2 regions of the Bacillus sp. VA15 genome follow, and region 1 is predicted to be linked to the other one. Evidence: a T-box and tRNA genes for the amino acid it is inferred to sense, from the RefSeq annotation. Region 1 holds a T-box; the other holds one or more tRNA genes.

Region 1 (3,402 bases):
AAAGGCTGTCATCGCCTAATGAATCCTCCGGGCGAGTCGAGAGTTCGACCGAATACTCGAAGCCAAAAGTACGATATACCTCATCAATCAGCCGAATCGCTTCTTTGATCTCACTCTCAATCTGATCCTCTCGAACGAAGATATGGGCATCATCCTGGCAGAACGTCCGGACGCGAAGCATTCCGTTTAAAGCACCGCTGTATTCATGGCGATGCACCTGGCCGAATTCCGCCATTCGAATCGGCAGATCCCGATACGAATACAGGCTGTTTTTAAAGATGAGCATATGGCCGGGACAATTCATCGGCTTCATTGCGAATCTTGTATCATCCACTTCTGAAAAATACATATTGTCGCGATAATGATCCCAGTGGCCTGACTGCTCCCATAACCGCTGATTCATCATAAACGGCGTACGGACCTCCTCGTAGCCAGCCTTTGTTTGCAGCTCACGCGAGAAGCATTCCAGCTCATTGCGGATAATCTGCCCTTTCGGCAAATAAAACGGCATTCCCGGCGCTTCTGCAGAAAACATAAACAGCTCTAATTGTTTGCCCAGCTTGCGATGGTCTCGTTTTGCCGCTTCTTCCAGCATATGAAGATGTGCATCGAGATCTTTTTTCTTATGAAACGCAACCCCGTACACCCGCTGCAGGACTTCATTTTCGCTGTCTCCGCGCCAATAAGCGCCCGATACTCTTGTCAGTTTGAACGCCTTGATCATTCCTGTAGAAGGAAGATGCGGCCCGCGGCACAGGTCAACGAATTCTCCCTGCTGATACAGCGTGATATCCTCTCCGCGCGGAATATCCTTCAAAATCTCCAGCTTAAACGGCTCGCCTTTTTTGGCAAACAGCTCTTCAGCCTCTTCGTAAGAAACCTCAATTCGTTTGATTTCAAGGTTCTCATTTATAATATTCTTCATTTCTTTTTCGATGGCCTCTAAGTCTCCTGATGTCAAGCTTTGCTCCAGCTTCATGTCATAGTAGAAGCCGTCTTCAATCACTGGACCTATCCCCAATGACACTTCTCCGTACAGACGTTTCACTGCTTGAGCCAGTACGTGCGCTGATGTGTGGCGAAGCACCTGCAAGCCTTCTTGGGAATCAAGTGTGACAATCGAAAGCTCAGCATCCTCCTCCAGCTTAAAGCTGAGATCAACGAGCTTGCCGTTGACCCGGCCCGCAGCCGCCTTCTTTTGCAGACTGGAACTGATAGAACCAGCCGCTTCTTTGATTGTGATGCCTTTCCGATATTCCTTGATCTGTCCGTCCGGAAGCTGAATGTGCACTTGTTTACTCATTTTTAAACACTCCTTCATAATTGTTGGATATAAAAAAACACACCCGTCCCGCTGTAAGGGACGAGTGTGTGATGTACCCGTGGTTCCACCCAAATTCCCGACAAACGCTATGTTGTCGGCTTGGTGCTGTAACGCAGCATAGACGGCATTGGATACTTCAGTTCCCCAATGCTGCTCCAAGGCGGTAAATGATCATCCTAAGCTGGGAAGCTCCCACCTTTCCTTCCCTCTCTGAAAACCGTAACGATCATTCATGTCCTTTTCATCGCATGTATTCAATTCATAAAAAAACACACCCATCCCTCTAAAAGGGACGAGTGTGTGATGTACCCGTGGTTCCACCCAAATTCCCGACAAACGCTATGTTTATCGGCTCGGTGCTGTAACGCAGCATAGACGGCATTGGATACTTCAGTTCCCCAATGCTGCTCCAAGGCGGTAAATGATCATCCTAAGCTGGGAAGCTCCCACCTTTCCTTCCCTCTCTGAAAACCGTAATGATCATTCATGTCCTTTTCATCGCATGTATTTAGTTCATAAAAAAACACACCCATCCCTCTAAAAGGGACGAATGTGTTTATCATCCGTGGTTCCACCCAAATTCCCGATCAACACACATGGTGTATCGGCTTTAAGGTGCTGTAACGCAGCATGACGGTATCAGATACTGGATTTCCCCGATACGGCTCAAAGGCGGTAAGCTGCTTCCCCTGCGTTAGGAAGATCTCAGCTGTCCTTCCCTCTCTGGAAACCGTAAAAAGCATCTCATGTCCTTATCAGTGCCTGTATACATTACTGATTGTTTATGATTTCATATATTTTACAATACATTTTCTGAAACCGCAATCTGTTTTGTAAAAAAAAGCAAAAGAAACGGGTCATTTCTTTTGCTTGGTATGGTTAACAAATCTGCTTCAGTTCTTCTATGTATTGAAGCGCTTCGTCATATTCTTCATTTGTATATTTTTGCTTGCTTTTGATTGTAAAGACTTTTTCTTTCTTTTCCTCAGCCTCAAGCCCGTCAAAGTAAAGGATCGTGGAAACCAGCTCTAAAAACCGTGATGAACGGCTGTTTACACTGTCGATATAGCCTTTGATATCCGGCATATCCAGATCAGCATGGTCTAAAAATGCAGAGCCTGTCTCAGTCAGCGAATAACGGTATTGAAAGTAGCCGCCCTTTTTTTCCTTCACCTCATGCAGAAATCCAAGGTTGCACAGCTCTTCAATCTGGAGCGTCAGTTCCTCTGAATACGGTCCATAAAAGTGAAAATCATATTTCTCATAGAAAGGAAACTGCATTTTCTTTGCGATATAAATCATTTTCTGCAGCTTCTTCCGCCCGATGATTTCTCCAGAATCCGAGAACACCTTCATCAGTTTTGCATGTTCTTTCAACAAATTCCCGACATCTCCTTTTTCCTTCTTTCCAATTTCTATGTCAGTCCCAGCAGCTGCCGGATTTTCATTTTCGTTTCCGGATGTTCAGAGCCGTCACAAATCAGGTCCTTCGGATAGTACAGCTTGTGGTCCGTCCGACGTTTCCCGGAGATGGATTCCACAATAGCCGACTGTCTGGACAGCTCTTTAATTTGGCCGTTTTGCGTCAAGAGATGGATCGGCAGACGCTCCTCTTCCTCTCCAGGACGGTAAAAATCGTATGGCAGATCTGAAGAAGAATCGACGACCAAATAGTAACTCGGATCGATTCCCGCCTCTTTGAACAATGAAGTCAGCTCAAAATAAGCCGACATTTCTTCATTCGGATTGAATTCAACGTATTGGAACAGCTGGCGGTTAATGAATCTTCGGCACAAATCAGATAAAATCGCGTCTTCTTCATCCTCCCAGGCCTGGAAGTAATACAAAATAATAGATTCATCAAGCTTCAAATAATCCTCCAGCGTCAATTTCCCTTCAAAAATAGAATAGAAATGAACCGGAGCGTGAGTGAAGACATAGCCTTCATCGTGCAGCTGCTTCGCCCTGTGAAGAATCTTCGTTAAAATAACCTCTGCGCTTCTTGTCACAGGATGGAAATACACCTGCCAGTACATTTGGTAGCGGCTCATGATATAGTCTTCGACAGCGTGCATCCC
Region 2 (3,402 bases), on a different contig from region 1:
TCTACAGCTGTTTTGATATCGGGGAGAACCTGCTGAACGGCGGCTGCGACTTTCAAATCTTCGTTGTTGATCATTTTGAGGATGCCGAGTGTGTTTGCTTTGTGGATTTCAGCTGTTTGGCTATTGCGTGATTCCGTTGTAAGACGGTGAAGGTTTAATGATTTTGACATGAGGAGGCCCCCTGTTTAAAAATAATATATCCCAATATTCAGTATATTCATTTCTGTTATGATATTTCAACTATGTTTTAAAATTTTTGAAATTTTATTTCACCCAAGACTATAAGAAGTAATGAAGGATCAGCTGCTCTCCAAGCGGTCCGATTCTTCGCCGTCCTTTATCAAGGAACCCGCTTTTCATATAAAGGTGCTTTGCGCGTGTGTTGAGATGATTGACGGCCAAAATAATTTCATCGCACCATGGAAAATAACCGCTCACAAAAGAGGGAAGCTGAAGCATTGCTTTTTTTGCATAGCCTTTTCCGTGATGCACTGCGTGTAAGGACAGGGAGCTGAGCAGTAAAGCAAATGGATTGTTAGAATACGGAGCAAGCGTTTCTTTTGATGTATGTAAAATGAAAAAACCGACTGGCAAATCGTCTTTTAAGATGACAACCGGATACCGGTCCCGTATGCTCAGGGCCTGAGTCAGCACCTCTTTGGGGAGAGAGGTAAAGCGTTTGTCATCGTTTTTTAGCGTAAATGATTGGAGCTCCGGCAAATGTTCAGGCTTATAGAAGGATAAAGAAATGTCTTGAGTCATGTGGTTGCCCTCCTTACAATATGTCGTCTAACTGGTTTTCCGAAATGACATGGTAGCCCGCTCGTTTTAACAGTGCGGCGGTCACTCCGCTGCCGGCGATTTTTTGGCCGGAGAAAGTGCCGTTATAGATAAAACTGCTTCCGCACGACGGACTGTTTTCTTTTAATATGACGGCAGAGGCATTGATTTCTTTTGCGTAAGCTAATGTTTTAGCGGCGCCTTCCATATATAATTCTGTTACATCTTCTCCTGAAGCTGTCACGATTTTTGCGGTTCCATTGAGAACATCCTCGCCGGTGCCTCCGATGATTTCTGCAGGTTCACGAGGAGTTGAAAAGCCGCCGAGAAGCTCAGGACAAGCCATGACTGCTTCATTTTCATAGATGAGTTTTCTGATTTTCTCTGATGCGGCGTGAGAGCCGTTATATCTGCATTCAATGCCGCCAAGGCAAGAGCTGACTAGTATCATATTGGTTTCTCCTCTCTTGATTCGCTTGTCTCTATCATAAAAGAAATGATAAATGTTGGGAGGCTTTTTCAGTTAAAAAAGGAGTTAAAAAGTTTGAAAATAAAAAATTTAATTTTTCTCTTTACAAAGGGGGTGTAACCTGTATATAATAACTTTTGTCAGCTCGACGAGAACACAAACGGCCCGTTGGTCAAGCGGTTAAGACACCGCCCTTTCACGGCGGTAACACGGGTTCGAATCCCGTACGGGTCACCATTTGGAGGATTAGCTCAGCTGGGAGAGCATCTGCCTTACAAGCAGAGGGTCGGCGGTTCGAGCCCGTCATCCTCCACCATCTTGCCGGTGTAGCTCAATTGGTAGAGCAACTGACTTGTAATCAGTAGGTTGGGGGTTCAAGTCCTCTTGCCGGCACTCTTTTCTTACATTAATATGGAGGGGTAGCGAAGTGGCTAAACGCGGCGGACTGTAAATCCGCTCCCTCAGGGTTCGGCAGTTCGAATCTGCCCCCCTCCACCATTATTGGGCTATAGCCAAGCGGTAAGGCAACGGACTTTGACTCCGTCATGCGTTGGTTCGAATCCAGCTAGCCCAGTCACAGACACCTTTGACCAAAAGGTGTCTTTTTTTCTTTTTAAAATCATTCCAACTTCTAACTGTTCAGTCTGTATAATAATTTTAAAAATATGTTAAGGTAGTTTATTCACGAATTACCATCTACACCCTGCCAAAAATTTGATAAACTTATTTTATAAAAAAATTGAAACCTTTTGAAACGAAGCTCGTATACATACAGACCGGTGAAGGCAGAGGTTAGATAAATATGGAAATGATGATTAAAAAGAGAATTAAACAAGTCAAAAAAGGCGACCAAGATGCATTTGCGGACATCGTAGATATTTACAAGGATAAAATTTATCAGCTTTGCTACCGTATGCTTGGCAATGTGCATGAGGCAGAGGATATTGCACAGGAGGCTTTCATCAGAGCGTACGTTAATATCGACAGTTTTGATATTAACCGGAAATTTTCAACTTGGCTTTATCGAATCGCGACCAATTTGACTATTGACCGCATTCGCAAAAAGAAGCCGGATTATTACCTCGATGCAGAGGTGGCTGGTACGGAAGGCTTGACCATGTATTCACAAATCGCCGCAGATGGGGTTTTGCCTGAAGATGCAGTTGTGTCGCTGGAGCTCTCAAACACGATTCAGCAGAAAATTTTAAAGCTTCCTGACAAATACAGAACAGTTATCGTATTAAAGTATATTGACGAACTCTCATTAATTGAAATCGGCGAGATTCTGAACATTCCTGTGGGGACTGTGAAAACGCGGATTCACAGAGGCAGAGAGGCTCTCAGAAAACAATTAAGGGATCTTTAAGTGGGGTGATGAAATGAGCTGTCCTGAACAAATTGTGCAGCTTATGCATATGCATCTTGATGGAGATATCCTTCCAAAAGATGAACACGTATTAAATGAACATCTGGAGACATGCGAGAAATGCAGAAAGCATTTTTATGAGATGGAAAAATCTATAGCGCTCGTCCGGAGCACATCGCATGTCGAAGCCCCCGCGGATTTTACCGCTAATGTCATGGCAAAATTGCCTAAGGAGAAGAAAAGAGCTTCTGTGAAAAGATGGTTCAGAACCCATCCCGTTATCGCAGCTGCTGCGGTATTCATCATTTTGATGGGCGGAGGATTTTTTAACAGCTGGCATAATGACCAAAATTTCAGTGTGTCCAAGCAACCGAATCTTGTGGTGCATAACCACACTGTGATCGTGCCAGAAGGTGAGACGGTCAAAGGCGATGTGACTGTCAAAAACGGCAAGCTGATCATTAAAGGCAAAATAGACGGGGATGTAACTGTCGTAAACGGCGAAAAGTATATGGCCTCTGCTGGACAAGTCACCGGTCAGATTGAAGAAATCAATCAATTATTCGATTGGACATGGTACAAGATGAAGTCTGCGGGGAAAAGTGTAGTCAATGCATTAAATCCGAAAGGAAAAGAGTAAAGCGCGTCAGTCGCTTTGCTCTTTTTTTACGGGCTGAGAGGGCTGGCACATTTCACTTGCCAAATCGAAATGTGGTATAATGGGCTCGCTATGTAAAGTACATATGCGTAACACGTACAACACAAAATACGAAATGACTGAAATCTT

The links. The T-box of region 1 lies ahead of thrS (threonine--tRNA ligase). A T-box ahead of a tRNA ligase gene usually reads a tRNA of that ligase, here a tRNA-Thr.
Region 2: it has a tRNA-Thr gene. The T-box ahead of thrS (threonine--tRNA ligase) is inferred to sense a tRNA for this amino acid. The anticodon was not compared.

Annotation. Positions count from the first base shown of each region.
Region 1 covers NZ_JBVQPQ010000004.1:7,189-10,590, forward strand. Annotated here, with positions in the region: gene thrS (threonine--tRNA ligase) at 1-1,303, opposite strand, end outside; T-box leader at 1,357-1,578, opposite strand; T-box leader at 1,610-1,832, opposite strand; gene AC0DBE_RS11830 (hypothetical protein) at 1,912-2,067, opposite strand; gene AC0DBE_RS11835 (YwgA family protein) at 2,204-2,704, opposite strand; gene AC0DBE_RS11840 (HD domain-containing protein) at 2,740-3,402, opposite strand, start outside.
Region 2 covers NZ_JBVQPQ010000010.1:42,999-46,400, reverse strand. Annotated here, with positions in the region: gene murQ (N-acetylmuramic acid 6-phosphate etherase) at 1-170, opposite strand, end outside; gene AC0DBE_RS19915 (GNAT family N-acetyltransferase) at 280-762, opposite strand; gene AC0DBE_RS19910 (2-thiouracil desulfurase family protein) at 776-1,231, opposite strand; tRNA gene AC0DBE_RS19905 (tRNA-Glu) at 1,412-1,486, shown strand; tRNA gene AC0DBE_RS19900 (tRNA-Val) at 1,490-1,565, shown strand; tRNA gene AC0DBE_RS19895 (tRNA-Thr) at 1,570-1,642, shown strand; tRNA gene AC0DBE_RS19890 (tRNA-Tyr) at 1,663-1,747, shown strand; tRNA gene AC0DBE_RS19885 (tRNA-Gln) at 1,752-1,823, shown strand; gene sigW (RNA polymerase sigma factor SigW) at 2,052-2,615, shown strand; gene rsiW (anti-sigma-W factor RsiW) at 2,629-3,255, shown strand.